Regions from separate parts of the Nocardioides nitrophenolicus genome, predicted to be linked through region 2. Evidence: riboswitches for the same ligand, from Rfam matches in the RefSeq annotation. Region 2 holds a riboswitch; the other holds the start of a gene.
The links. A riboswitch is a leader RNA that binds a small molecule or an ion and turns the genes downstream of it on or off. The one in region 2 is predicted to bind thiamine pyrophosphate.
Positions count from the first base shown of each region.

Region 1: another riboswitch for thiamine pyrophosphate. It lies ahead of thiE (thiamine phosphate synthase); the one in region 2 lies ahead of JOD66_RS15470 (thiamine ABC transporter substrate-binding protein).

Region 1 covers NZ_JAFBBY010000001.1:3,985,285-3,999,801, reverse strand. The annotation lists gene JOD66_RS19365 (2,3-butanediol dehydrogenase) at 1-97, opposite strand, end outside; gene JOD66_RS19360 (hypothetical protein) at 128-1,288, opposite strand; gene JOD66_RS19355 (NHL repeat-containing protein) at 1,393-2,601, opposite strand; gene JOD66_RS19350 (asparaginase) at 2,716-3,717, opposite strand; gene JOD66_RS19345 (YdeI/OmpD-associated family protein) at 3,767-4,435, shown strand; gene JOD66_RS19340 (HNH endonuclease signature motif containing protein) at 4,494-5,777, opposite strand; gene thiC (phosphomethylpyrimidine synthase ThiC) at 5,840-7,510, opposite strand; gene thiD (bifunctional hydroxymethylpyrimidine kinase/phosphomethylpyrimidine kinase) at 7,507-8,187, opposite strand; gene JOD66_RS19325 (thiamine phosphate synthase) at 8,184-8,744, opposite strand; gene JOD66_RS19320 (thiazole synthase) at 8,741-9,508, opposite strand; gene thiS (sulfur carrier protein ThiS) at 9,505-9,714, opposite strand; gene JOD66_RS19310 (FAD-dependent oxidoreductase) at 9,711-10,709, opposite strand; gene thiE (thiamine phosphate synthase) at 10,709-11,299, opposite strand; TPP riboswitch at 11,291-11,400, opposite strand; gene JOD66_RS19300 (FAD-dependent oxidoreductase) at 11,366-12,475, opposite strand; gene JOD66_RS19295 (choice-of-anchor P family protein) at 12,648-13,958, shown strand; gene JOD66_RS19290 (fumarate hydratase) at 14,049-14,517, shown strand, end outside.
Region 2 covers NZ_JAFBBY010000001.1:3,171,625-3,186,141, forward strand. The annotation lists gene JOD66_RS15465 (DUF8462 domain-containing protein) at 1-985, shown strand, start outside; TPP riboswitch at 992-1,099, shown strand; gene JOD66_RS15470 (thiamine ABC transporter substrate-binding protein) at 1,091-2,155, shown strand; gene JOD66_RS15475 (ABC transporter permease) at 2,167-3,798, shown strand; gene JOD66_RS15480 (ABC transporter ATP-binding protein) at 3,795-4,793, shown strand; gene JOD66_RS15485 (phosphatase PAP2 family protein) at 4,822-5,907, shown strand; gene JOD66_RS29535 (C40 family peptidase) at 6,376-7,632, shown strand; gene JOD66_RS15495 (acyl-CoA dehydrogenase family protein) at 7,651-9,627, shown strand; gene JOD66_RS15500 (class I SAM-dependent methyltransferase) at 9,624-10,307, shown strand; gene JOD66_RS15505 (TetR/AcrR family transcriptional regulator) at 10,304-10,891, shown strand; gene JOD66_RS15510 (inorganic diphosphatase) at 11,005-11,520, opposite strand; gene dacB (D-alanyl-D-alanine carboxypeptidase/D-alanyl-D-alanine endopeptidase) at 11,625-13,088, shown strand; gene JOD66_RS15520 (Rv3626c family coenzyme F420 biosynthesis-associated protein) at 13,127-14,176, shown strand; gene tilS (tRNA lysidine(34) synthetase TilS) at 14,189-14,517, shown strand, end outside.

The sequences.
Region 1 (14,517 bases), 810 kb from region 2:
ACTCGACCTCGACCTTGACGGTCCCCGGGCGGACCACGGGCTCGGGGACCTCGTCGATCCGGATGTCCCCGCGGCCGTGGAAGCGTGCTGCCTTCATGATTCTCTCCTTCTGGATGGTGTGCGTTGGTCAGCCGGCCGAGGTGGCGGTGGCTTCGAGCAGGACGACGTCGGGGTCGGGCGCGGCTGCCGGCGCCCGGAGCGGATAGGAGCCGAAGCCGACGACGTAGAGCAGGGTCACCAGCGCGAACCAGTCGAGGAAGCCCAGGGCATTGCCGTGCAGCGCTCCGACGACGACCGGCTCGTGGAGCACGCGCTCGGCGAGCACGTAGTAGTAGCCGACGAAGGTCGCGACGGCGAGCCCGAAGGTGAGCAGGGCGCGGCAGACCAGGTTCGTCGCCGTGCCGAGGCCGGTGGGCCGGTTGCCGAAGGCATTGCCCCACAGGATCATCCAGGCGACCCAGCACACGCCGATCTGCGACGGGAACTGGTTGAGCACCGGACCGAGCTCATGAGCCACGCTCGAGCCGACGACGAGCTCGACCACGGCCCGCAGCCCGAAGTACAGCCCGGTTCCCAGCGCCACGTTGCCGACGAGCGAGACCGCCGCGACCCCGGCGCGTCCGCCCGCCACCCGCCAGGGCCAGTTCTCCCAGCACAGGCCGGTGAGCACGATCGCGACGACGATGCTGTAGTACCAGCCCAGCAGGGTGTTCAGCTCCAGGACGGGACCGTGGCCGGCGGTCCGCTCGGCCACGGCGGGGATGCCGAGGACGACGTACAGCAGGATCGTCGGGCCGAGCAGGAACGCGATCTCACACAGGCCGACGAACGGCTGGCGCAGGCCCCGGTCCGTCCACGGCCAGTGGTTCCAGTTCACGACCGCCATCACGTAGGTCGAGAAGCCGAACAGGACGAAGAGCGCCCCCGTGAAGTAACCGACACCGCCCGCGCGGCCGGCGGCGAAGTTCGGGTCCAGGCCGCCCAGACCGTGTCCCAGCAGCCAGGTCACCACCACCGCGAAGATCACCGTCGCGGCCGTGTAGGCGACGCCACGGGCGGGTTGCGGGAGCCGCTCGAACCCGGCGAGCTCGAGGTTGAAGCCGGTCCACACGACGAACATCAGCGCCCAGAAGAGAGCCGCGTTGAAAGGCAGTGGATAGACGTCGAGCGGGCTGGTCGTGGGGTCGGCCAGGAGATACCAGCCGAGCAGGGCGGCGGCGAGGACCACCGCCAGGTTCGCGAGCCCGAAGGCCCACCACGCCATCGGGCGCTTGTCGTCGTGCTGCATGTCGGACCACCTTCTCGGGATGTGACCGACAGCACACCGGCGTCACCCGGCGAGCCGGAAGCGTTGCACGCGGTTGCAACCCGAGGACCGTCCGAACGGGCAGGTCAGCGCCGGATCCTGACCTTCGCGGTCCCGCCGGTCACGGTCGCGACCGCCCGGGTCACCGGCTTCTTGCGGATCTTCTTCAGGCCCTTCTTGGTGAGCTCGACCCGCACCTTGGCGCTGCCACCGCCCGCGATCGAGTACGGCGTCGGCTTCGCGAGCGGCTTGCCCTTCGCGGTCAGGGTCAGCGTGCCCGAGCACGGGGTCGCGCTCACGCACCGCACCCGGAGCGCGACCTTCCGCTTGGTGACCCGCACGCCCTTCTTCGGGGCCTTGACCGTGGCCGCCCCCGCGCCGGCGGGGCTGAGCTTCGCGATGCCCCACATCACGGGACTGTCGAGGAGGGCCGCGACGTAGATGCTGCGGTCGGGGCCGACGGCGAGCGAGGTGACCTCCGTACCGGCGCGCACCTCCTGGACGAAGGCGCCGGCGGCGGTGAAGATCCGCACCGGGTCGTCGGCCCCGCCGACCGCGATGGTGCCGTCGGGCATCACGTCGATGCTGCGCGGAGCCGAGGTGAACTGCCCGGGGCCGGTGCCCGCGGACCCGAACGACTGGACGAACGCGCCGCCGGGAGCGAAGCGCTGGACGCGGTGGTTGTTGCCGTCGGCGACCAGGATCGTGCCGTCGGGCGCGACCGCGACGTCGTAGGGATTGTCGAGCCGGCCGAGCCCGGCCCCGGAGGTGCCGATCCGGGTCACCGCACCGGTGGCGGCGTCGAACCGGTAGACCGTGTCGGCGACCGGGTCGGCGACGTAGGCGTTCCCGGCGGAGTCGACGTCGATGCCCCAGGGGTGGAAGGAGTCGGCTCCGGGCGGCGCGAAGGTCGCGTACTCCTCGCCGTTGGACCGATAGGCATGGACGCCGGTCCCGTTGGAGTAGTCGCCGACGAGGAGGGCGCCACCGGGTCCGATCGCGATCCCCTGCGGGCGCACCTCGTCGCCGATGGAGAACTGGGAGACCAGCACACCCGAGGTGGTGTACGTCTGCACCCGGTCGTCGAGGTCGGAGACGGTCACCACGCTCGTCGCGGTCGCGTCCACGGCGTTGGCCCGGTGCTCGCCGACCTGCCACCGACCCGACAGCGACCAGTCCTCCGCGGGCTGCGCCGGCCCCCTCGCCACGGCCGGCTCCGGCGCGGCCGTCGAGACGGTCACCACCCCGGCCAGGGCGAGCCCCAGCGCCGTCCACCGACACCCGTGCGACCCCATCAACCCCACCCCGTTCCGTCGCGGGAGCACCCCGAACACCCCTGTCTACCCGCGCCGACACCGATGTGGCGTGCCCCGCGGGCCAGCAGTGCGTGAATGGTCGACGGCCCGCCGCTACGGACGTCCCCGCACCTCGAACGCGCTCGCCAGGTCCGCCCGCGCCACCGGCCCCCGCAGCGCCAACGCCCACAGCAGCAGCCGCGCCTTGACCGGCGAGAGCCAGCCGGCGCCGACGGCGCCACGGGCGAGCAGGTCGGTCTCGGAGCCCGGGTAGCCGTACATCGCCCGTCCGGTGGGGCCGGAGCCGGTGCGGGACGCGAACACGACCGGCACCTGACGCGCGAGCCGGCCGACCGCCTCGGCCATCCGCGCCGAGACATGTCCGGCGCCGAAGCCGGCGATGACGACGCCGTCGACGTCCTCGGGCCGGATCGCGTCGAGGACGTACCCGTCGTCGCCGAGGTAGGTCGCGACGAGCGGCACCCGCGGGTCGCCGGACTCCTGGCCCGCGGCCAGGTGCAGCGGGGGCGTCCGGCCGGGCGGGACGCCGTACACGATCTCACCCTCGACGCAGCGCCCGATCGGGCCGAACACCGGCGAGCGGAAGGCGCCGGTCGACATCGAGTCGGTCTTGGCGACCCAACGGGCCTGGTGCAGCTCGTCGTCGAAGGCGACCAGGACGCCGCGCTCCCGCGACGCCGACGCGAGGGCGCACCGCACGGCGGTGAGCAGGTTGGCCGGGCCGTCCGCGCCGGCGGCCTGGGGGGAGCGCATGGCCCCGGTGAGCACCAGCGGCTCGGGGCGCTCCCAGAACAGGTCCAGCAGGTACGCCGACTCCTCGAGCGTGTCGGTGCCCTGGGTGAGCACGACCCCCTGCGCGCCCGCGGCGACGGCCGCCCGTGCCCAGGACAGGGTGCGCAGCACCGTGGGCTCGTCGAGCGACGGGCTGGGCAGGGTCGCGAGCGTCTCCGCACGCACCGTCGCCGCCTCCGCGAGCCCCGGAACCGCCGCCGCCAGGGCAGTCGCCGACAGCGTCGGCACCACCTCGGTGCCGTCGGTCGAGGTGGACGCGATGGTGCCGCCGAGCGCTCCGATCGCCACGGTGGGGAGGGTCATGTGCCCAGCATTCCGCACCGCTGTCGGCTCTCGGTGGCAGGCTCGTCGCATGGCACGCGACACCAGTCCCGGACGACCGGGCGGCAGCCCCGAGCGCCCGGCCCGCTTCTTCGCCGGCCCCGAGGAGTTCGACGCCTGGCTCGCCGCCCACCACGACACCGAGACCGAGCTGTGGATGGGCCTGTACAAGAAGCACGTCCCCGACCGCGGCCTGACCTGGGCCGAGGCGGTGCCGGTCGCGCTGTGCTGGGGCTGGATCGACTCCGTCGCGCAGCGCATCGACGAGGACGCCACCCGCCAACGCTGGACCCCGCGCCGCAAGACCAGCATCTGGAGCAAGGTCAACATCGACCTGGTCGAACAGCTGCGCGCCGAGGGCCGGATGCAGCCCTCCGGCCTGGCGATCTGGGAGCAGCGGCGCCGCGACGTCGCGCCCTACACCCACGAGGTCGACGGCGAGCTGGTCCTGCCCGACGCGTACGCCGACCGGCTGGCCGCCTCCCCCGCCGCCACCGCCTTCTGGGAGGCCGCGACCCGCACCTACCGCCGGATCTGCATCAACTGGGTGACCACCGCCAAGCAGGAGGCGACCCGCGACCGGCGGATGGCCCAGCTGGTCGAGGACTCCGCCGCGGGGCGGCTGATCCCGAGCCAGCGCTACGGCGAGATCCCGAAGTGGGTGGAGCGGGCGGCCGCCGCGGCGGCGGCGGCCGGCTGATCCGGGACATGCCTGAAGCCCCGCAGCCGGCTGGGCAGCGGGGTCCGGGGCTCGGTCGCTAGGCGTCGGGCGCGGGGATCGGGTGGGTGCCGCGGTAGTCCACGCGGAACCGGAACCCGGCCGGGCTGGTCCACACATAGGTCGCCGGGTCCGGGATGTCGTAGCACCAGCGGGAGTGGGTCTTGGCGCGATGGTGACGGCGACACAGCGGAACCAGGTTGCACGGACACGTCGGCCCACCCTGGTCGTGGGGTGTGGCGTGGTCGAGGTCGCACCGGGTCGCAGGGCGGGTGCAGTGGGGGAACCGGCAGGTCGGATCGCGCAGAGCGACCTGGGCGCGGTGGCGGTCGGGGATCTCGTAGGAGTCGACCGGCACGTGGTCGGCCAGGTCGATCACCGGCCGCACGATGATCGTGGTGTCACGGGTCTGGAGCCATTCATGGACCTGAGCGGTGGTGACCGGGCAGCGACCCTCGTCCCACCGTGCGACCGGGTTGGCCCCGGCCAGGCTGGTGTCGGTGACGTGCACGTTCAACACCACGTTGCGGCCCGGGACGGTCGCGACCACCGCACCGGTGTCGGGGTCGGGGATGAGCAGGTCGAGCGCCAGATCCTGGCGGGCCAGCTCGGCGGCAGCCTTGGACCGGCGCACGTCCAACGAGGAGTCATCGCCGAGCCGGCCCAACACCTCGGCCCGGCGGGCGACCGCGAGGTCGAGGTCGCGCCCGTCGGCGGCATCCAGCAGTGCGTCGAGGTGGACCAGCCCGTGCTGGTCGACCTCACCCACATCGAAGCGACGCTGGTCGGCAGCGCCCTTGCGGTCGGCTTCGGCCCGCTCGGGGTCGAACCGGAGCGTCGCTTCGGCGACGAGGCGTTCGAGCTGGGCCCACCCGACCCCGGAGGCGTCGTAGAGCTGTCGGTCCACGAATCCCGCCGCCTCAGCGCTCAGAGCGTGGGTGAGGTCGGCGATGCGTTCGGCGCGCCAGGGCGCCAGCCGGCCGGCCAGGACCGCGGCGTAGACCCGGGGCAGCCGCCACGCGCAGGCGAGGACGCGTCCGACATAGGCCCGGCCACCGTCGGGGGTGCGGCCCAGGACGGCGACGAGCTCCATCAGCGCGAACTCACTGACCAGCGGCGCACCGTCGCCCGCGATCGGGACACCGGTGTCGAGGAAGCCCCCGGCGATCGTCGCCGCGCCCTCGGGGCCGGTGATGATGTGGTCGCTACCCCAGGCGGCGATGTCCTCCCACTCCTCGATCACCAGCGCGTTGCGGGAACGGATCCGCTCACCCACCCGCGACAGCAGAGCTGCTGTCGCACGGGGCTGGGTTCCGAGATCCATGACCGGATGCTCTCACCAGGGTCCGACACAAAGCCGGGCCCTGGTGAGAGCGGGACGTCAGCTCAACGGGCGGGCTCGACGTACACCGACGCCCCCAGCTCCAGGAACTCCGCCGACTTCTGCGCCATCCCGTCGGCGGCGAACCGCTCCCGCACGTCCTGGCTGATCCGCATCGAGCAGAACTTCGGCCCGCACATCGAGCAGAAGTGCGCGGTCTTGGCGTTCTCGGCGGGCAGCGTCTCGTCGTGGAACGACTCGGCGGTGACCGGGTCGAGCGAGAGCGCGAACTGGTCGCGCCAGCGGAACTCGAAGCGCGCCTTCGACAGGGCGTCGTCCCAGTCCCGGGCGCCGGGGTGGCCCTTGGCGACGTCGGCGGCGTGCGCGGCGAGCTTGTAGGTGATCACGCCGGTCTTCACGTCGTCGCGGTCGGGCAGGCCGAGGTGCTCCTTGGGGGTGACGTAGCAGAGCATCGCGGTGCCGTGCATGGCGATGGTGGCGGCACCGATCGCGGAGGTGATGTGGTCGTAGCCGGGTGCGACGTCGGTGGCGAGCGGCCCGAGCGTGTAGAACGGCGCGCCGTGGCACCAGTCCTGCTGGAGCCGGACGTTCTCCTCGACCAGGTGCAGCGGGACGTGGCCGGGCCCCTCCACCATCACCTGGACGTCGTACTTCCATGCGCGCTGCGTCAGCTCCGCGAGCGTGCGCAGCTCGGAGAGCTGGGCCTCGTCGTTGGCGTCGGCGGTCGAACCGGGGCGCAGCCCGTCGCCGAGGGAGAACGAGACGTCGTACTGGCGGAAGATCTCGCAGAGCTCGTCGAAGTGCGTGTAGAGGAAGTTCTCCTCGTGGTGGGCGAGGCACCAGCCGGCCATGATCGACCCGCCCCGGCTGACGATCCCGGTCACCCGGTTCGCGGTGAGGGGCACGTAGCGCAGGAGTACGCCGGCGTGGATGGTCATGTAGTCGACGCCCTGCTCGCACTGCTCGATGACGGTGTCGCGGAAGATCTCCCAGGTCAGCCGGTCCGCCTCGCCGTCGACCTTCTCGAGCGCCTGATAGATCGGCACGGTGCCGATCGGGACGGGCGAGTTGCGGATGATCCACTCCCGCGTCGTGTGGATGTCCTCGCCGGTACTGAGGTCCATCACCGTGTCGGCGCCCCAGGTGATCGCGTGGGTGAGCTTGTCGACCTCCTCGGCGATGGACGACGTCACGGCTGAGTTGCCGATGTTGGCGTTGATCTTCACCAGGAACCGCCTGCCGATGATCATCGGCTCGGACTCCGGGTGGTTGACGTTGGCCGGGATGATCGCGCGGCCGGCGGCGACCTCGCTGCGGACCAGCTCGACGTCGCAGCCCTCGCGGAGGGCGACATAGCGCATCTCCTCGGTGACGATCCCGGCGCGGGCATAGGCCAGCTGGGTCACGTTCGCGCCGCGCAGCGGCCGTCGCCTCGCGCCGCGCCACTCATCGCGGGCCGCGCCGCGCCGGATCGCGCTGCGCCCGTTGTCGACGAGCTGGGTGGCGCGCCCGTCGTACGCCGTGGTGTCGGCGCGGGCGGCGATCCAGCCCGCCCGCAGGGCCGGCAGGCCGACCTCGGGGTCCGAGCCGGGGCCCGAGGTGCAGTAGCGGTCGAAGGTCTCGCCGTTGGTCAGCGCGACCCGGGTGAACGGCACGGCCAGCTCGCCGGTCTCGTCGCTCTTGAGGATCCTGGTGTGGGCGGGGTGGACGGTCATCGGGGCTCTCCTTCGGTGGGGGTGTGCAGGTGGGCGACCGGGCCCCGGCCGCGGCCGAGGGTCCAGTCCTTGCTGAGCTGGAGCTGGCGGGCGACGAAGGCGTCGGCGCGGGCGGCGGCGGTGGCGAGGTCGGCGCCGTGGGCGAGATGGGCGGCGAGTGCCGCGGAGTGGGTGCAGCCGGTGCCGTGGTCGTTGGTCGTCGCGATGTCGCCGCCCCGGGTGACCAGCACCCGGCCGCCGGGCCGGCCCAGCGCCTCGAACTCCTCCTCGTTGGGCGTGGCGACGGTGGCGACCGGCAGCAGCACGTCGCGATAGGCGGCCACGACCTCGGCCGGCGCGAGCACCGCGCCCGACGTCGCCACGATCACCGGGTCGACGACGAGCAGGCGGTCGGCGCACCGCTCGGCGACCAGGCGCACCACCTCGGGCGTGGCCAGCATCCCGGTCTTCACCGCGACCGGCGCGAGGTCCTCGAGCACCGCGTCGAGCTGGGCGGCGACCACCGCGACCGGCACCGGATGGATCGCCCGCACCCCCGTCGTGTCCTGCGCGGTGACCGCCGTGACCACGCATGCGCCGTGGACGCCGAGCGCGGCGAAGGTCGCGAGGTCGGCGGCGATGCCGGCCCCGCCGCTGGAGTCGGTTCCGGCGATGGTGAGGACGACCGGCGGGCTCATCGCACTGCCTCGACCAGCGCCGCGACCACCGCCGCCGGGTCGGGAGCCCGCATCACCGCGCCCATCACGGCGACGCCGTAGGCGCCGGAGTCCCGCGCCCGTGCGGCGTTCTCGGGCGTGACCCCGCCGAGCGCGTAGACCGGCAGCGGTGCCGCGGCGAAGGCCGATGGGTGGAGCGGCGGTCCGTAGCCGGGCTTGCTCGCCGTCGGCGCGTACGGCGACAGCGTGGCCCACCACGCCCCGTCGGCCGCCGCCCGCTCCAGGTCGGCCCGGCTGTGGCAGGAGCGTCCCCAGCGGGTCGCGACCACGGGGACCGGGGCACCGGCCGGGAGGTGCACGCCGCCGCAGCCCGGCACGGCGCGGTGCGCGGCGACCACCTCCAGCCCGCGGCCGCGCGCGTGGTCGGCGAGCGCGGCCCGCTCCCCGTCCGGCAGGTCCGGCTCGCGGAGGAGCACGGTGCGCAGCCCGCCGTCGGCGGCCGCGCTGATCACGTCGCACAGCGAGCGTCCCGAGGGCAGCTGGCCGCGGTCGGTCAGCAGCACCACCCGGCGGCTCACGAGATCAGCCCCAGCACCGGGCTCGACGCGCGGGCCCCGGCCCGGCGCGGCACCCGGCCGGCGCCGTACGCGAGCCGGCCCGCCTCGACCGCCAGCCGCAGCGCCGCGGCCATGGCGACCGGGTCCTCGGCCCGGGTCACCGCCGTGGCGGCGAGCACGGCGTCGCAGCCCAGCTCCATGGCGAGGGCGGCGTCGCTCGCCGTGCCCACGCCCGCGTCGAGGACCACGGGTACGTCGACCGCGGCCCGCACCGCCGCGATCGCGTGCGGGTTGAGGACGCCCAGGCCCGAGCCGATGGGTGAGCCGAGCGGCATCACGGCCGCGCAGCCGACGTCGACCAGCCGGCGGGCCAGGACCGGGTCGTCGGTCGTGTAGGGCAGCACCACGAAGCCGCGCCGGACCAGCTCCTCGGCCGCGTCGAGCAGCTCGACCGCGTCGGGCAGTAGCGAGGTCTCGTCGCCGATCACCTCCAGCTTCACCCAGTCGGTGCCGAGCGCCTCGCGGGCCAGCTCGGCGGTCAGCACCGCCTCGCGGGCCGACAGGCAGCCGGCGGTGTTGGGCAGCAGCCGCACCCCGGCGTCGCGGAGGGCGGCGAGCAGGCCGCCCTCCGCGAGGGAGGAGGTCCTGCGGATCGAGACGGTGACCAGGCCGGGTCGCGCGGCCGCCAGCACCGGCTCGACGAGCGCGGTCCGGGGCAGCCCACCCGTGCCGAGCAGCAGCCGCGAGGACAGCGGCTCGCCGGCGATCACGAGCGGGGTGCTCATCCGCCCTGCACCGCCGTCACGAGCTCGACCACATCACCGTCGGCCAGCCGCCGCGACGACCAGCCGCCGCGCGGGACGACCTCCTCGTTGACGGCGACCGCGATCCCGTGGGGGCGGGCGGCGCCGAGCCGGAGCTCCAGCAGGTCGGCGACGGTCGCCGCGTCGACGGCGACCGGCTCTCCATTGCAGGTGATGGTCAGGGTCATGGTTCTCCTCCGAAGGTGCGACGGGGATCGAGGCACGGCTCGACGTGACCGGTCTCGAGGTGGTCGGCGACCAGCCGCGCGGTCAGCGGCGCCAGCAGGACGCCGTGCCGGTAGTGGCCGGCGGCGAGCACCACCCCGGCGACGCCGGCGGGGCCCACCAGCGGCAGGCCGTCGGCCGTGGCGGGACGGTCGCGGGCGGTGCCCTCGACCAGCTCGGCGCGGTCCAGCGCGGGCCACAGCGCCCGCCCGGCGGCCAGCAGCCGCAGCGCTCCCCCGGCGCTCACCACCGGCGGTCCGGCGTGCGCCTCCGAGGTCGCGCCGAGCACCACCCGGCCGTCGCCACGCGGGACCAGGTAGACGGCCTCGCCGCCCACCCAGCCGCGGACGGTACGACGGGGCGGGTCGTCGGAGCGCAGCCGCAGGATCTCCCCGCGCACGCCGGACACCAGCCCGCGCCACGGCTCGGGCAGCGCGGTCCCGGTGGCGACGACGGTCGCCTCGGCGTCCGGCCGTGGCGTCCCGCGCAGCTCCACCCGCGCCAGCAGGGCCGCACAGACCGCGCGCGGGTCCACGCTCGCCTCCTCCGGCAGCAGCGCGCCGCCGGCGACCCGCGCCAGCGACGGCTCCGCGGAGCGGACGCCGGCCCGTCCCAGCAGCTCGACGCGATGTCCGTGCCGGTGCAGCAGCGCGGCCTGCCGCTCGACCTGCTGGAGGTCACCGGCGTCGTAGCCGGCCAGGAGGGTCCCGGTCCGGCGCAGCTCGACGCCGAGGCGCGCCGCCAGCGCGGGCCACAGCCGCAGGGAGGCGAGGCCGAGCCGCAGCAGCTCCTCCTCGCCGTGCCAGACCTCCGCGGCCGGACTGAGCATCCCCGCGGCGGCGTACGACGCTCCGCCGACCGGGTCGGGGTCCACGACGACGACGTCGAGGCCGCGCCGGCCGAGCTCCTCGGCGACCGTCAGCCCGACGATCCCGGCGCCCAGGACGTCGACCCGCATCAGCCGACCGCCGCGACGAGCTCCTTCGCTGCCAGCAGGGGATCCGGTTGTCGCCAGATCGCGCCGATCGCCGCCACGCCGGCGGCACCGGCCGCGCGCACCTCGCCGGCGGTCGCCGCCGTGATGCCGCCGATCGCGACCAGCGGCAGCACTCCGGCCGCCTCGCTCACCGCGGGCACGCCCAGCGGGCCGGGCAGTCCCCGCTTCGAGGCGGAGGCGAAGACCGGCCCGAAGCCGGCGTAGTCGGCCCCAGCATCCGCGGCGGCGGCGACCTCCGCGCGGGAGCGACAGGTGGCGCCCACCAGCAGCGCCGGAGCCAGCCGGCGGGCGTCGGCGACGGCCAGGTCGTCGGCGCCGAGGTGCACCCCGTCGGCGTCCGCGGCGAGCGCGACGTCGAGCCGGTCGTTGACCACGACCAGGGCGCCCGCCGGGCGCACGGCCGCGACCACCGACCGGGCCAGCGCGACCAGCGCGCCGGTGGCCAGGGACTTCGCCCGGACCTGGAAGCCGTCGACCCCGGCGTCGGCCAGGGCGGGCAGCAGGGAGAGGTCGTCGCGTTGCGAGACCAGGCAGAAGAGGTGAGGCGTCATCGTTTCCGTTCCTTCGCCGGCATGATCCGGATCAGGTGTGACGGTCGGAGCGGCTCCAGCTCCCTCTCAGCCCGCTGCCGCGGACTCCCGTGGGTTGTCGGCCGCGACGTTAGCACCCTCGTGCGTCGTGAGGTAGCGCCGCACCGCCAGGGCGGCCGCGCGACCCGCCCGGTTGCCGCCGATCGTGCTGGCCGAGGGGCCGTAGCCGACCAGCTGCACCCGGGGGTCCCGGACGGCGGTCGTGGCGGTCTGAACGTCGGCGCCGCTCTGCAGCAGCGCGATCCCGCCCCGCTCGCTGCGCAGGTGGAGCGGCGCGAGGTGGGCGACGGCGGGCCGGAAGCCGGTGGCCCACAAGATCACGTCGGCCCGCTCGAAGGACCCGTCCGCCCAGCGCACGCCGTCGGGCTCGATCCGCGCGAACATGTCGCGGCGCCGCTCGTAGACGCCGAGGCGGGCCGCCTCCTGCTCCTGGGGGCGCAGTGCCAGGCCGGTGACGCTGACGACGCTCGCGGGCGGCAGCCCCTCGCGGACCCGCTCCTGGACCAGGCCGATGGCGTGCCGGCCGACGTTCTCGTCGAAGTCGTCGCGCCACACCGGTGGCCGCCGGGTCACCCAGACCACCTCGGTGAGCGGCGCGAGCTCGCCGAGGAACTGCACGGCCGAGGCGCCGCCGCCGACCACGACGACCCGCTTGCCGCGGAAGTGCTCGGGGCCGGGGTAGTCGGCGGTGTGCAGCTGCTCGCCGAGGAAGGTCGCGGCGCCCGGGTAGGCGGGCACGAACGGCCGGGTCCAGGTGCCGGTGGCGTTGACCAGGGTGCGCGCGGTCCAGGTCCGCTCCCCCGCGTGGACCACCAGCAGCCCGCCCTCGTCGGTGACCCGGTCCACCCGCACCGGCCGGACCACGGGCAGCCGGTGGTCGTCCTCGTAGCGGCCGAACCACGCGGGCACCACCACATTGGCCCGCTCGCGCGAGTCGCCGGGAGCCGGTGCGTCCGGCAGGTCCGCGACACCGTGCACGTCGTGCATCGACAGCGAGTCCCACCGGTGCTGCCAGGCGCCGCCGGGACCGGGGTTGGCGTCCAGGAGCACGTGGTCGATGCCGAGCCGGGTCAGGTGGAAGGACGCCGACAGGCCGGCCTGGCCGGCGCCGATGACCACCGCGTCGTAGACGTGCACGCCGGCAAAACCACCGTTCCGGTGCGGATATGCCCCGCGGCGTGACATTGTGAGTGATTCTTCGTTAAAACCTCACGGAAATCACCACCTCGGCTCGCTCGGCGTGCCCGGATGGTGGTTTCCTTGGGGGGACATCCGAATACCGTCATCACACGAATGGGAATGGGGTCCCGTGAACGTGCGCAAGTTCGTCTCCTTCTTTGCCTTCGCCTTGGCAGGCGCGGGGCTGGTCGCCGTTCCGGCACCCGCGGCGCAGGCCGCCGACCCGGTCTACTGGTCCTACGCCGCCAGCACCGGCGCGACGTACGTCAAGGTCCTCGACGGTGTCGTCCAGTCCGACCTGACCGCGCAGTCCGGTGTCACCGGCGGCGCGAAGTCCAGCAGCTCCAAGAACAGCACCGCCGCCGTCAACGTGCTCAACCTCGCCCAGCTCGGCGCGGTCGAGACCAAGACCGACGCGGTCGTCTCCCAGGTCCTCGGCCAGCCGCAGACCACGCTCAAGTCGTGGGCGCGGGTGGCCAATGTCAGCCTGCTCGGCGGCCTGATCACCGCCGACGCGCTCGAGACCACCGTCAGCACCACCGGTCGGGCCGACGGCAACGGCTCGGCGACGGCCAACCACAAGCTGGCCAACATCAAGATCGCCGGCGCCAAGCTGCCGCTCAACATCCCCAAGAACTACGCGGTCACCATCCCCGGCATCGCCAGCGTGACCCTCAACTACACCCTGCACGGCAAGGTCGAGCAGCCCGAGGGCGACCTGATCGGCACCATGAGCTGGGCCGTCGGCGTGACCCTGCTGCAGCCCTTCGGCGGCTACTCCGCCGGCGTCACGCTGCTGGTCAACCCGGTCAACCAGTACCTCTCCGAGGTCCAGCCCTCCTCCGGCGCCGGCCTGTTCGGCACCGCCTACGGCAGCCGGGTCCAGGCCAACGTCTCCGACGCCGTCACCGTCGTCAGCGACCCGACGGCCCGGGTGATCACGCCCTTCGGCTCGAGCAACGGCCAGACCAAGACCAACTCGACGCTCGCGGTCCGGGTGCCCGGCATCCTGACCACCGGCGCGATCTCCTCGACCACGAACTCGACGAAGGACGCCTTCGGCAACGCCGAGATCACCAACACCAACCGCACCGCCGGCATCGACCTGCTCGGCGGCCTGGTCAAGGCCACCGCGGTCAAGGTGACCGCCCACGGCAAGCTCGCCGACGGGCAGTGGACCTCCGACATGAAGCTGGAGCTGGTCAACCTCGTCATCGCGGGTCAGCGGATCCCGATCGACGTCGCGCCCAACACCATCCTCAACATCGCCGGGCTCGGCCAGGTCGCGATCAACCTGCAGCAGACCGACACCAGCGTCGGCTACCAGAACATGATCACCGCGGTGAAGGTCACCCTCGACACCGCCCAGGCCGGCCTGCCGGTGGGCGCGGTGATCGAGCTCGGCGTGGCCTACACGGGCATCGTCCCGCCGGCCGCCTGAGCAGTCGCACGCACGACCGTCGAGGGGTCGGGTCGCCATCAGGCGGCCCGGCCCCTCGGCCGTTGCGGAACGGCGATATCCTCGGTAGCCGTGGCTGAAGCTGAGTTCCGTTACTCCGACCTGCTCCCCACCGGCAAGGACGACACGCCCTACCGGTTGATCACCACCGACGGCGTCGAGACCGTCGAAGGACCGGACGGCCGGACCTTCCTCAAGGTCTCCCCCGAGGCGATCCAGCAGCTCACCGCCGAGGCGATGCACGACATCAGCCACTTCCTGCGCCCGGCGCACCTCGCCCAGCTGCGCAAGATCATCGACGACCCCGAGGCCTCGGGCAACGACCGCTTCGTGGCGCTCGACCTGCTCAAGAACGTCAACATCTCCGCGGGCGGCGTGCTCCCGATGTGCCAGGACACCGGCACCGCGATCGTGATGGGCAAGAAGTCCGAGGGCGTGCTCACCGGTGCCGACGACGCCGAGTGGATCTCGCGCGGGGTCTACGACGCCTACACCAAGCTCAACCTGCGCTACAGCCAGCTCGCCCCGCTCACGACGTACG
Region 2 (14,517 bases):
GCTCACCGGAGCTCGCGGCCTCGGCAAGACGGTCACCCTCGGGGTCATCGGTGACGATGCCCTCGCCCGCCGGTTCGTCACGGTGGCGGTGACTCTCGATCGGGTCTCCGACAACGTCCAACTTCTCGCGGGCGGGCTTGCTGAGGCGATCGCGCCGCTCGAGGTCGACGCCCAGCGCGGTGTGGGCGAGATGTGGAAGCGCTTCCGCGACCGGCTGGGCACTCTTGCGATCGAGGTCAACGCTGGTGTCGTGAAGGTGTCCGCTACCGCCGACCCCGTCGCTCGGCGCACGACGACCCCTGACGTCGTGATGGCGGCCGCCTCCTTCACCGAGCGCTTCGACTATCGCGATCTCGGCCGCCTCGACGATGGAGCTGCCGCGCGCGCCCTCCTCGAGCCGTCGCTGGGTCTCGGCGTGACCTGGGCTGAGTCCGCGGCGGTGGCTGTCATCCGCGAGGCCGGTGGCTCGCCCTACTTGATCCAGTACCTCGGCGACGAGACCTGGCTCCATGCGCAGCCCGGCGCCGGCTCTCGGGTCGAGCCAGCCCACGCCCGTGCTGGGATCGACGACGTCCGGCGCAGCCTCGCCACTGGCATGTTCCGCGGCCGTTGGAACAAGGCCACGCCGGCCGAACGACTCCTGCTGATCGCTCTGGCCCAGGTCATGGCTCCCGACGGCGTCGCCACCTCCCGGCATGTCACCGCGCTGCTCGACCGGACGACGCCGCAGCTCAGCACCGCCCGCAAGTCTCTCATCGACAAGGGCATCATCGAGTCTGCCGGCACGGGCCTGCTGCGCTTCACCATCCAGGGCTTCGCCGAGTTCGTCCGTGAGCACGTCGACGCGCCCTGGTACGGCGCCCGGCTCGCGGCCGGCGAGCAGGTCGACCTGACCGCGGTCCGCCGCCCCGAGCTCCCGGCCGTGGGCGCGGGGCGTGAGGCGCGCATGGTGGCCACCCGCGACCGGTCCGCGGGCAGTCACTAGACTGACCGGGTCAGACAGGGGAGCACCACGGGGTGCTGAGAGTGCGGCGCGGGCCGCAGACCCTCCGAACCTGATCCGGTTAGCACCGGCGAAGGGAGTCAACCGATGCGTACGCGCATGCTCACCGGCCGCCTCACCCTGGTGGCCCTCGCCACCACCGTCCTCGCCAGCGGCTGCTCGCTGATCGGCACCGAGAGCGAGGGAGAGCAGGACGCCGACAAGACGGTCACCCTGGTGACCCACGAGTCGTTCGCGGTGCCCGAGGAGCTGGTGAGGGCATTCGAGAAGGACACCGGCTACCACCTGAAGATCAGCAAGCTCGAGGACGCCGGCGCGCTCACCAACGAGCTGGTGCTCACCAAGGCGAACCCGGTCGGCGACGTGGTCTTCGGCGTCGACAACACCTTCGCCACCCGCGCGCTCGACGAGGGCGTGTTCGCCGGCTACGCGCCCACGCTGCCCGACGGCGCCGCGGCCTTCGAGCTCGCCGGCGACGAGGACGACGCGCTGACGCCCGTCGACACCGGCAACGTCTGCGTCAACGTCGACGACGCCTGGTTCGCGGCCAAGGGCATCACGGCGCCCAAGAGCCTCGACGACCTCACCAAGCCCGCGTACCGCGACCTCTTCGTGATCCCGGGCGCGAGCACCAGCTCGCCCGGCCTGGCCTTCCTGCTGGCGACGATCGCGACGTACGGCGCCGACTGGCCGTCGTACTGGACCCGGCTGGTCGACAACGGCGCCAAGGTCGTCAAGGGCTGGTCGGACGCCTACTACACCGACTTCACCTTCTCCGGCGGCGACCGGCCGATCGTGGTGTCCTACGACTCCTCGCCGGCGTTCACGCTCGACGAGGCCGGCGACGCGACGACGACCAGCGCGCTGCTCGACGGCTGCTTCCAGCAGGTCGAGTACGCCGGCGTGCTGAGTGGCGAGGACACCAACACCGCCGGCGCGCACGCCGTGATCGACTGGCTGCTGTCGCCCGAGGTCCAGGCCGCGCTGCCCGAGTCGATGTACGTCTTCCCGGTCGACTCCTCCGTCGAGCTGCCCGCCGACTGGGCGCGCTTCGCGAAGCGGCCCGAGTCCACCGAGCAGGTCGCGCCGGCCGAGATCACCGAGCAGCGCAAGGCATGGCTGGAGCAATGGACGGAGATCGTGTCGCGCTAGGCAGTTCGAGAATGGCCCGACGACTGGCACTGGGACTGCTCGCCGCGGTCCCGGTCGCCGTCGTCGCCGTGTTCTTCGTGCTGCCCGTCGGAGCGATGCTGCATCGCGGGGTCTGGCCGGCGGGCTCGTTCGACCCGGGAGCGGTGCTCGACGTGCTGCGCCGGCCGCGGACGGGGCGGGTGCTGTGGTTCACCGTGTGGACGAGCACCGTCGCGACCACGCTCGCGGTGCTGCTCGGCCTGCCGACGGCGTACGTGCTGCACCGGCTGCGCTTCCCCGGGCGCACCCTGGTCCGGACGGCGCTGCTCGTGCCGTTCGTGCTGCCGACGGTGGTCGTCGGCCTCGCGGTGCGGGAGCTGATCTCGTCGTCGGGGCCGCTGGGCTTCCTCGACCTCGACGGCACGCCGGCCGCGATCCTGATCGGCCTGGTCTTCTTCAATGTCGCCGTCGTGATCCGCACCGTCGGCGTGGCCTGGGAGGGGCTGGACCGCCGCCCCGCGGAGGCCGCGGCGGCGCTGGGCGCGACGCCCGCCCAGGTGTTCCGCACGGTCACCCTGCCCGCGCTGCGACCGGCGATCGTGTCGGCGGCGAGCGTGGTCTTCCTGTTCTGCGCGACGGCCTTCGGGGTGGTCCTGGTGCTCGGAGGGGTGCGCTACTCGTCGGTCGAGACCGAGATCTACCTGCTCACCGCCGACCTGCTCGACCTGCCCGCCGCGGCCGCGCTCTCGCTCGTGCAGATGCTGGCGGTCGTCGCGCTGCTGGTCGTTGTCGGCCGGCTGCGCGCCGTGCCCGACCCGACGGTCCGCCGGGTCGCCGCCGCTCCGGTCCGCCCCCGGCCGCGCGACCTCCCCGCCCTCGCCGTGACCGGGCTGGCTCTGGTGCTGGTGGCCGCGCCGGTGGTGGCCCTGCTGCTCGGCTCGGTACGACGCGACGGCGCGTGGACCCTCGCCTACTACCGCGCGCTCGGCGGCTCGGCCGAGGGCCTGCTGCAGGTGTCGGTCACCCACGCCCTGGCCGCCAGCCTGCGGATCGCGGCCGACGCCACCTGGATGTCGCTCACCCTCGGCCTGATCGTCGCCTTCGTGTTGACCCGCAAGGTCCGCTCGCGGGCGGGGAAGCGGGCGCGGGCGGTGCTCGACGGCTTCTTCATGCTTCCCCTCGGGGTCTCGGCGGTGACCCTCGGCTTCGGCTTCCTGATCGCCCTCGACTCCCCGCCGCTCGACCTGCGGGCGAGTCCGCTGCTGGTGCCGATCGCCCAAGCGCTTGTTGCGCTGCCACTCGTCGTACGCACCCTGGTCCCGGTCCTGGCGGGCATCGACGACCGTCAGCGCCAGGCCGCCGCGTCGTTGGGCGCGGGTCCGCTCCGGGCCCTGCTGACCGTCGATCTCGCCGTCGTGTGGCGGCCGTTGCTGGCCGCGGCCGGCTTCGCGTTCGCGGTGTCGCTGGGGGAGTTCGGCGCCACGTCGTTCATCGTGCGACCGGCCGAGCCGACCCTGCCGGTCGTGATCTATCGCTTGCTCGGTCACCCAGGGGCACTGAACTACGGCACCGCCATGGCCGCGTCGGTGGTGCTCGCCGCCGTGACCGCGGGTGTCATCCTCGTCGTCGAGCGGCTGCGTGTGCCGGGAGTGGGGTCGTGGTGAGTCTGGAGCTGCAGGGAGTGACCGTCGCCTTCGACGGGAGCGTGGCGGTCGACGCGGTCGACCTCGCTGTCGCGGACGGGCACGTGCTGGCCGTGCTCGGGCCGTCCGGATGCGGGAAGTCCACGCTGCTGCGCGCGGTCGCCGGCCTCGAGCCGCTCGCCGCCGGGAGGATCGCCTGGGACGGCGCCGACCTGGCCGGCGTCCCCACGCACCGGCGGTGCTTCGCGCTGATGTTCCAGGACGGCCAGCTCTTCGACCACCTCACCGTGGCCCGCAACGTCGGCTACGCCCGCCGCCTTCAGGGCGCGTCTCGCGCCGTCGTCCGCGCCGAGGTCGACGACCTGCTCGAGCTGGTCGGCCTGGCCGGGTACGCCGACCGCCTGCCCCGCACCCTGTCCGGCGGCGAGCGGCAACGCGTCGCGCTCGCCCGCTCGCTGGCCGCGCGACCTCGGCTGCTGCTGCTCGACGAGCCGCTCAGCGCCCTGGACGCCGGGCTGCGCGGGCGGCTCGCGACCGACCTGCGCCGCATCCTCACCGAGTCCGGTACGACGGCCCTGCTGGTCACCCACGACCAGGACGAGGCCTTCGCGATCGCCGACCGGCTGGCCGTCATGCGCGCGGGCCGCATCGTCCAGGAGGGCGAGACCGGTGCGGTCTGGACGCATCCCGCCGATCCCGACACGGCCCTCTTCCTCGGCTACGCCCGGGTCCTCGAGCCGTCCGCGGCCACCGCCCTGCTCGGCCGCCCCACGGGCCGGGTCGCGCTCCGGCCGACCGCCCTGCTGGCCGCCCCGGACCTCGACACCGGCCACCCGGCCACCGTCGTGGGGTTCCGCCCGACCTCCGACGGAGGCCGGCTCGTGGTGGCCGTCGACGGGGTCGGCGAGCTGGACGCCGTCGGGGTGCCGGGTTGGGTCACCGAGCCCGGCCGGCGGGTCGTCGTACGTGTCGAACAGCACGGAATCGCCGACCTGCCGGGCGGCCCGGCTCGCTGACCTGGGCCCGCACCGTAGGATCCCTCGGGTGTATCGCCGCGCCTACACCCTCCTCATCGGCACGGCCGCGCTCATGCTGGGTCTCGCGGTCTTCACCGCGTGGAAGCTCGATCGCCGGCTCCTCGACCCCGAGGGGAGCTTCCTCGGGCCGTCGTACATCCGGCTTCCGCTGCTCCTGTTCGGGGCGCTGCTCCTCGACCTGCTGCCGTTGGCGCTGTGGAAGGCCCACGGCCGGCCGAGCCGCGTGGTGCCGGTGGTCCGGGAGCGGCTGCGCACGCACTGGACCAAGGAGCGCGCGACCCTGGTCGCCATCGGCGTCATCAGCTTCTACCTGACCTACGTCAGCTACCGGAACCTCAAGTCGTTCCTGCCGTTCGTCCGCTCCGACCCGAACGCCGCGCCCGGCGAGGTCCGCGCGCTGTCGTACGACCGCGAGCTGCACATCCTCGACCGGGTGATCTTCTTCGGCCACGACCCGAGCGACGTGCTGCACGGCCTGCTCGGCAAGACCGTCACCGCCGAGATCCTCTCCCCGATCTACCTCATGTTCCTGCCGCTGGTGCCGCTCGCCGTCACGGCGTGGCTGGTGTGGTCGCGCAACCACTCCTTCGGCTACTGGTTCGTGACCTCGCAGTGTCTGGCCTGGTCCCTCGGCACGCTGTCGTACTACCTGCTCCCGACCCTCGGCCCCGGCATCGCCTACACCTCGGAGTACTACGGCGCCGGCGGCCTCGCCCACACCGGCACGACCGACCTGATGAACTCGATCGTGCGGGCGCGCGGGAACGTGCTGTACGGCGGCGCCACCGAGTCGGTGAACTCGATCGCCGGCTTCGCCAGCCTGCACTGCGCGATCACCCTGCTGTTCGCGCTGATGGTGCAGTACACGCTGCGCTCGAAGGTCCTGAAGTGGATCTTCTGGGTCAACTTCGGCCTCACCGTCGTCGCCACCCTCTACTTCGGCTGGCACTACGTCGCCGACGACATCGCCGGCATCGCGATCGCGATCGTGTCCTTCTACGTCGGCGGCATCGCGAGTGGGCAGAAGTTCGACAGACGCGGGCACTCCCACCCCACGACCACGACCTCCAAGGTGCCGGTGAACGTCGACTGAGTCGATGGCGCGAGCGGGTCGCTCGTTCCTCGCGTGCCTGTGGGGCGGCGTACCTGGGCGCTGTAACACGTTGTCCGCGGCTCTTCCGGACTTGCGGCGTCGCGGGAACGGGGCCGTGGGGGTCCGGTACAGCTGGCGGGGGTCGTGGAGGGCGGCGAACTTCGTGTTGCAGCCGTGGGCTCCTCGCGTGCCTGTGGGGCCGCGTACCCGATCGCTGTAACACGCTGTCCGCGGCTCTTCCGGACTTGCGGCGTCGCGGGAACGAGGTCGTGCGGGTCCGGTAGAGGCGGTGCGGGTCGTGAAGGGCGGCGAACAGCGTGTTACAGCCGCTGGGGCGGCCCGGAGCCCCGCCTCCGACGCGCCGCAAGAATTACAACGATGTAGTTCGTCAACCCGACACGCCGACATCTCGTGAGATTTCTGAGATTTTTGTTTCGCATGTGACAAAAGAGCACTACGGTGACGCGAGTGCGTTCTCCCAGCTTCGGTACCGGTCTGGCCGCCCTCGTCCTGACGGCGGTGGTCTGCGTCCCCGGCGCGCAGGCGGACCCGCCCGCCGATCCGGCGGTGCCGAGTACGCCGGCCGGGCCCAGTGCCGCGGACGTCCAGGCCGCGCGGGAGCGGGCCGGCGCGGCCGAGGGCGAGGTGGCGGCGATCCAGCAGCGGCTGGCGGGCGCGGCCGCGGAGCTCGACAGGGCGACGATCCAGGCGGCGCGCGCCACCGAGACCTGGAACGGTGCCCGGTGGGCGGCCCGCACGGCCCGGGCGGCTGAGGTGCAGGCGATCGCCGACGCGGCGAGTGCCGACCAGGTGCTGGCCGAGCACGAGGCCTCCTTCCGCGACGCCGTGATCACCGTCCAGGGCCTGGGCCTGGAGCTGACCGTCGTCGAGGCGATCGTCGACGCCAAGGGCATCGACGCGCTGCTCGAGCAGACCTCGGCGAGCGAGCACCTGCAGGCGCTCTTCGACCAGCGCCGCGACGAGTACGTCGCCGCGTCCGCGGCCGCGACCGAGGCCGCCGACGCGGCCACCGCGGCCTCGGCGGAGGCGGACCGTGCCCTCGCCGACGCCCGCGCCGCGCGCGACGCGGCCCGGGCGGCCGCCCAGGACGCGGAGGCGGTCACCGCGCGGATCGAGGGCCGGCGTACCCGACTGGTGAAGCGGCTCGCCCGGCTCCAGGGGGTCAGTGTCGCGGTCGCCCGCGCCCACCAGGCCGCGGTCGACGCGGAGGCGGCGGCGAACGCCGCGGCGGCGGCGAAGGCGGCCGAGGATGCCAAGGCGGCCGACGCGACCAAGGCCACGAAGGGCCAGCCCGACGCCGATCCGGCGCCCTCGGCCACGCCCACGTCCACGCCCGCTCCCGGCGACGGCGCCCAGGCGGCGATCGCGTTCGCCCGGGCGCAGCTCGGCGAGCCCTACCGCTGGGGCGCGGCCGGTCCGTCGGCCTGGGACTGCTCCGGGCTGGTCGCGAAGGCCTGGGCCGCGGGCGGCAAGTCGCTGCCGCACTACTCCGTGGCGCAGTACGCCCAGTCCACGCCGATCACCCGCGACCAGCTCCGGCCCGGCGACCTGGTGTTCTGGTCCGACGGTGGTCCGAGCGCGATCTTCCATGTCGCGCTGTACGCCGGCGACGGGCAGATCATCCACGCCCCGCGCACCGGCCGGCCGGTCAGCCAGGAGTCGATCGACTACTGGCGCACGCCTGACTTCTACGCGCGCCCGTAGGGCCGCTAGGTTCGCCCCATGGCCGAGGAGTCCACCACGCCCCCGGAGCTGACGGTCGACGTCGCTGCGCTGACCGCCCTGCTCGACGGGAGGTACGCCGACGTCCGCCGCACCGTGCGTGAGCTGCTGCCGGCGTACGCCTCGGTGCTCGAGGACGCCGAGACCATGCCGCGCGAGGAGTTCCGCGAGCGGGTCAAGGACGTGGTGCTCGAGATCGCCGGCACCGGCGCCGCGGGGATGGGCTTCCCGAAGGAGTACGGCGGCGGAGGCGACATCGGCGCCTCGATCGCGGCCTTCGAGTCCCTGGCGTACGGCGACCTGTCGGTCCTGGTCAAGGTGGGCGTGCAGTTCGGCCTGTTCGGCGGCGCGATCCTGCAGCTCGGCACCCAGCGTCATCACGACGCCTACCTCGCCGACGTGGTGAGCGGCCGGCTGCTCGGCTGCTTCGCGATGACCGAGACCGGACACGGCAGCAACGTCCAGGCGCTCGGCACGGTCGCGAGCTACGACCCGGCGACGTCCGAGTTCGTCGTCACCACCACGAGTGAGCAGGCCGGCAAGGACTACATCGGCAACGCCGCGAAGCACGCCCGGGTCGCGGTGGTGTTCGCCCAGCTCGAGGTGGCCGGCGAGGGGCACGGCGTGCACGCGCTCGTCGTACCGCTGCGCGACGAGGCCGGTGCGACGCTGCCGGGCGTCCGGATCGAGGACGACGGCCACAAGATGGGCCTCAACGGCGTCGACAACGGCCGGATCTGGTTCGACCCCGATGGCACCGTGCGGGTGCCACGAGAGAACTTGCTCAACCGGTTCGCCGACGTCACCGACGACGGCCGCTACGTCAGCGAGATCGAGAGCCCGGGCCGCCGCTTCTTCACCATGCTCGGCACCCTGGTCCAGGGCCGGGTGTCCGTGGGCGGGGCCGGGCTGAGCGCGTCGAAGGCGGCGCTGACCATCGCCGTGCGCTACGGCCTGCTGCGCCGGCAGTTCGAGACCGGCACCGAGGACGAGGGCACCGAGCAGCTGCTGCTCGACTACGGCCTGCACCAGCGGCGGCTGTTCCCACGGCTGGCGCGCACCTATGCGCTGCACTTCGCCCAGGAGGTGCTGGCCGGCGAGCTGCACGACGTCTTCTCCGGCATCCGCGACGACGAGGAGACCCGCCGGCTGCTGGAGTCGCGGGCGGCCGGGACGAAGGCGCTGGCGACCTGGCACGCCACCGACACGATCCAGGAGTGCCGCGAGGCGTGCGGTGGCGCCGGCTATCTCGCGGTCAACCGGTTCGCCGCGCTCAAGGCCGACACCGACGTCTTCACCACCTTCGAGGGCGACAACCACGTCCTGCTGCAGCTGGTCGGCAAGGGCCTGCTCACCGACTACGCGAGCGACTTCTCCGACCTCGACCAGCTCGGGATGGTCCGGTTCGTGGCGGGGCTGGCCGTCGAGACCGTGCTGGAGCGGACCCGGGTGCACCGCCTCTTCGAGCAGCTCCGCGATGCCCTGCCGGGCGGCTCCGACGACTGGCACACCGACAGCGGGCTGCGCGACCCCAACTACCACCTGGCGATGTACCGGTTCCGGGAGGAGCACCTGATCGGCGGCGTCGCCCGGCGCCTCAAGCGGGGCGTCGACTCGGGGATGAACCCGGGGGAGGTGTTCTCGCGGGTCCAGGACCACGTCATCGCCGCCGCGCGCGCCCACGTCGAGCGGCTGGTGCTGGAGGCGTTCACGGACAAGGTCGCCGGGCTCGAGGACGGCGACCTCAAGCTCACCCTCAACCTGCTCTGCGACCTGCACGCACTGTCCGGCATCGAGGCCGACCGCGCCTGGTTCATCGAGCACGGCCGGCTCACCACCCAGCGCTCGAAGGCGATCACCCGCGAGGTGGCCGAGCTGTGCCGCCGGCTGCGGCCGATCGCGCGCGAGCTGGTCGACGCGTTCGCCGTACCCGAGAGCCTGCTCCGCGCCGACGCGCTCCTCGGAGGAGGGTCATGATCCGGGCCACCCTGTCCCACGTCCCCGGACTGGGCGGCTGGTCCGACGACCCGCTGTGGGCGTCCTTCTACGACTGGACGGTCGAGCACCCGACCGCCGGCGGCGCGCTCTGGCGTCTCGGCATCAACAGCGACCTGCGCCGGCTCTACCGCGCGGCCGACGAGATCGGCCGCCAGCCCGCCGGCAGCCGGATCCTCGACATCCCCTGCGGCGGTGGGGTCGCGCTGCGCGGCCTGCGGCCCGGACAGGGCGTGGAGTACGTCGCCGGCGACATCGCGCAGACCATGCTGGACCGCACCCTGCGGGTCGCCGAGCGGCGCGGCGTCGTCGACCAGGTGACGCCGCGCATCGCCGACGTCGGCGACCTGCCGTTCGACGACGCGTCCTTCGACCTCGTGGTCACCTTCACCGGTCTGCACTGCTTCCCCGAGCCCGAGCGGGCGGTGGTCGAGATGGCGCGGGTGCTGCGGCCCGGCGGCGTGCTCACTGGGAGCGCGCTGCTCAACGACACCGGCCTCCGCTTCGAGCCGCTGCGCCAGGTCGGCCGGGTCGCCGGCCTCCTCGGGCCCGGCTGCACGAGCGCCGAGCTGGAGGACTGGCTCGCCCGGGAGGGCGTCGCCGACCTGGTGGTCGAGCGCAGCGGCGCGATCGCCTACTTCCGCGGGGTCAAGCGCGGGTGAGCGCGGCCGCGGAGCGTCGTACCGCTGTCTTCGCGGCGCTGCGCGCCCTGCTCCTCGAGCGGCCCTGGGGCGATGTCACGCTGGAGGCGGTCGCCCGGGACGCCGGCGTGAGCCGCCAGACGCTCTACAACTCCTTCGGGTCGCGCCACGGGCTCGCCCAGGCCTACACGGTCGACCTCGCCGACGCGCTGTGCGCGCTCATCGCCGCGACCCTCGCCGAGCACGCCTCGCCGCGGGACGGCCTGGAGCACGGGCTGCGGCTGTTCCTCGAGACCGCCGCCGACGACCCGCTGATCGGGCGGGTGCGTGCCGGCGACGCCCACCACGACCTGGTCCGGATCGTCACCACCGACGCCGGTCCGCTGCTCGTCCGGGTCGCCGAGCGACTCGAGGCCGGCGCGCTGGCCGCCTGGCCGGGAGCCGACCCGGACGTCGTACGGGTGCTCGCGCGGACGCTGGCCCGGATCGCGCTCAGCTACGTCACCATGCCGCCGGAGTACGACGACAGCCCCGCGGCGATCGCCGCAGGGCTGTCGGTGCTGTTGACGCCTGGAGCCGCTGGCCGCCAGGGCGTTGAGCCCTAGTCTCGTCGAGCGCGCCGCGTTGCCTGGACGTAGCGGAGCGAGGAACGAGCGGAGCGGAGGAAGGCGACGCGCGAAAGCGCGCTCGACATGCGCGAGCGCAGCGAGCGCCAGGATCAATGAGTCTTGAAGCGCTCGAAGGACGCGGCGATCTCGGCCTCTGCCTCGGTGCGGCCGACCCAGTCGGCGCCCTCGACGGACTTGCCGGGCTCGAGGTCCTTGTAGACCTCGAAGAAGTGCTGGATCTCGAGGCGGTCGAAGTTCGGGACGTGGTTGATGTCGCGCAGGTGCTCCATGCGCGGGTCGCCCGCGGGGACGCAGAGGACCTTGTCGTCGCCGCCGGCCTCGTCGGTCATCCGGAACATGCCGATCGCGCGGCACTTGATGAGGCAGCCCGGGAAGGTCGGCTCCTGGAGCAGGACCAGCGCGTCGAGCGGGTCGCCGTCCTGGCCGAGGGTGTCCTCGATGTAGCCGTAGTCGGCGGGGTACATCGTCGAGGTGAAGAGGAACCGGTCGAGGCGCATCCGCCCGGTCTCGTGGTCGACCTCGTACTTGTTGCGGCTCCCCTTGGGGATCTCCACGAGGACGTCGAACTCCAGCACTGGCTTCCTCCACACACTCTCGACCCGGATCGGCTCGTGACCACGCTCGAGCGCGCCCGGGGCCGATGTTCGCAGCATTGTCCCGCACAATGTCCCCGAACGCGCAGTCGGGGAGCACCCTCGGGAGGAGAACGGTGGCCAAGAAGGACCGCGAGCCCGGGGCCGGGCGCGCCCGGCGGGTGGTGTCCGGGGTGCTGGTGGTGGCCCTGCTCGCCGGAGCCGGTGTCGCCTGGCGGACCGGGTGGGCCGAGCGGTGGTGGGACGAGCTGCGCGCCGACGCGGGTACGCCGGCCGACCCGGCGGCGGTCGCGCCCCCGCCGGAGGTCGACGTGCCGCCGGTCGTCGTCCCCGACGCGTGGGCGCCGACCGCCGACGGCACCGCCCCGCTCGACGCCGCCGCGGTGCAGCAGGCGCTCGCCCCGCTGGACTCGGCCGCCCTGGGTCGGCACGTGATCGCGGCGGTCGGACCGCTCGAGGGCACCGGCTACGCCTACGAGGCGGCGGAGGGTGCCGGCGTCGCCATCCCGGCGTCGACGACCAAGCTGGTCACCTCGACGGCGGCGCTCTTCCTGCTCGGGCCCGAGCACACCTTCGCGACCACGACCGTGCTCGACACCAGCGGTACGACGCCCCGCCTGGTCCTCGTCGGCGGCGGCGACCCGCTGCTGGCGCGCGAGCCCAACCCGGCGCCGACGGGCGCGACGTACGACCCGAAGCGGGCCGACGTCCGCACCCTCGCCAAGCGGACCGCCCGCGCGCTGAAGGCGTCGGGGGTGACGAGCGTCGAGCTCGGCTTCGACGACTCGCTGTTCACCGGTCCGGCGGTGCACCCGCGGTGGAAGCCGGACTACATCCCCGAGGAGGTCAACCCGATCAGCGCGCTGTGGGTCGACGAGGGCCGGGCGCTCCCGGGCCGGGGTCCGGTCGCCGATCCCGCCCTGGAGGCGGCCACCACCTTCGCGCAGGCGCTCGCCCGCCGTGGGATCGCCGTCACCGGCGGTCCCGCCCGCACCACCGCTCCCGCGACCGCCACCGAGGTCGCGCGGGTGACCAGCCCGACCGTCGCGCAGATCGTGCAGCGGCTGGTCGAGGTCAGCGACAACGCCGCCGCCGAGGTGCTGCTGCGCCAGGCCGGGGTCGCCGACTCCGGCGAGGGCTCGTTCGCCGGCGGCCAGCGGGCCGTCGAGCGGGTGCTCACCGCCAACGGCATCGACCTGCGCGGCTCGGTCCTGTACGACGGCAGCGGGCTGTCCCGCGCCAACCGGCTGGCGCCCGGCGTCCTCGTCGACGTGCTCCGCCTGGCCGCCTCCGCCGACCACCCCCAGCTCCGCCCGCTGCTCGCCGCCCTGCCCGTCGCCGGCTACACCGGCTCGCTGACCGACCGGATGGACCTCGGTCCCGCCGCCGGCCGCGGCCGGGTCCGCGCCAAGACCGGCACCCTCACCGGCGTCACCTCGCTCGCCGGGATCGCCATCGACGCCCAGGGCCACCTGCTGGCGTTCGCGCTGATGGCCGACAAGGTAAAGAAGGACAAGTCGCTGCTCGCCCGGACCACGATGGACTCCGCCGCGGCCGGCCTCGGCGCCTGCCTGTGCTGACCACCCTCCGATTCGGAGACACGGCCTAGGCTTCCGTCATGACCGCACCCGCCGTCCCGCTGCCCCCGATGATCGACTGGGGCCTCGCCGTGGCGCTCGGCTCCCGGCTGGCGGGGGACGGGCCGGTGGTGAGCCGGGCCGAGGCCGACGACGCGGTCGCCGAGCTCCGGGCGGGCGCGCACCGCTCGACCGGGCTGGTCCGCGACTTCACCGGCCTGGACGCGCCGGAGGGCACGGCGCCGATCCTGGTCGTGGACCGGCCGGGCTGGGTGCAGGCCAACGCCGAGGGCTTCGAGATCGCGACCCGGCCGATGATCGAGAAGCTGGCCGCCAGCAAGCCGCCGAGCGGGATCGGGCTCAAGGTCGGCGCGAAGGTGACCGGCGCCGAGGTCGGCGGGCTGCTCGGCTTCCTGGCCGGCAAGGTGCTGGGGCAGTTCGATCCCTTCCACGAGCCCCACGGCCGGCTGCTGCTGGTCGCCCCCAACATCGTCCACGTCGAGCGCGAGCTCGACGTCGACCCCCATGACTTCCGGCTCTGGGTCTGCCTCCACGAGGAGACCCACCGGGTGCAGTTCACCGCCGTCCCGTGGATGCGAGAGCACCTGTTCTCGGAGATCCGGGCGATCAGCGACACCGTCGAGCCGAGCGGCTTCCTCGACGGCGGCCTGGAGCGGATCACCGAGGCGATCAAGGCCGGCCGCAACGGCGGCAGCATCGTCGAGATGTTCAGCTCCCCCGAGCAGCAGCAGGTGATCGACCGGGTGACCGGCATGATGTCGCTGCTCGAGGGGCACGCCGACGTCGTGATGGACGACGTCGGCCCGACGGTCATCCCCAGCGTCGCCAAGATCCGCAAGAAGTTCACCCGGCGCCGGCAGGGCGTCGGCGCGCTCGACCGGGTGCTGCGGCGGCTGCTCGGGCTGGAGGCCAAGATGGCGCAGTACCGCGACGGCGCCCAGTTCGTGCGCGCCGTCGTCGACAAGGTCGGCATGGAGGAGTTCAACGCCGTCTGGGCGGGCCCCGAGAACCTTCCTGGCAAGGCCGAGCTGAGCGACCCCGAGAGCTGGGTCAAGCGGGTCCTCGCCTGACGGCTCGCTGACATGGGCCTCCATCCCGCGATCGCCGCCGTGCGCCACGGCGTACGACGCGCGCTCGCCGACCGCGAGCCCGGCGCCACCGTGGTGGTCGCGTGCTCGGGCGGCGCCGACTCGCTCGCCCTGCTCGCCGCGAGCGTGTTCGAGGGCCGCAAGGCGGGCCTCCGCGTCGTCGGCGCGACCGTCGACCACGGCCTGCAGCCCGGCTCGGCCGAGCACGCCGCCCGGGTCGTCGCCCAGATGACCGGCCTCGGCGCCGACGAAACCGCGACCGCACGGGTCCAGGTCGACCCGGCCGGCCTCGGGGTCGAGGCCGCGGCCCGCCGGGCGCGGTA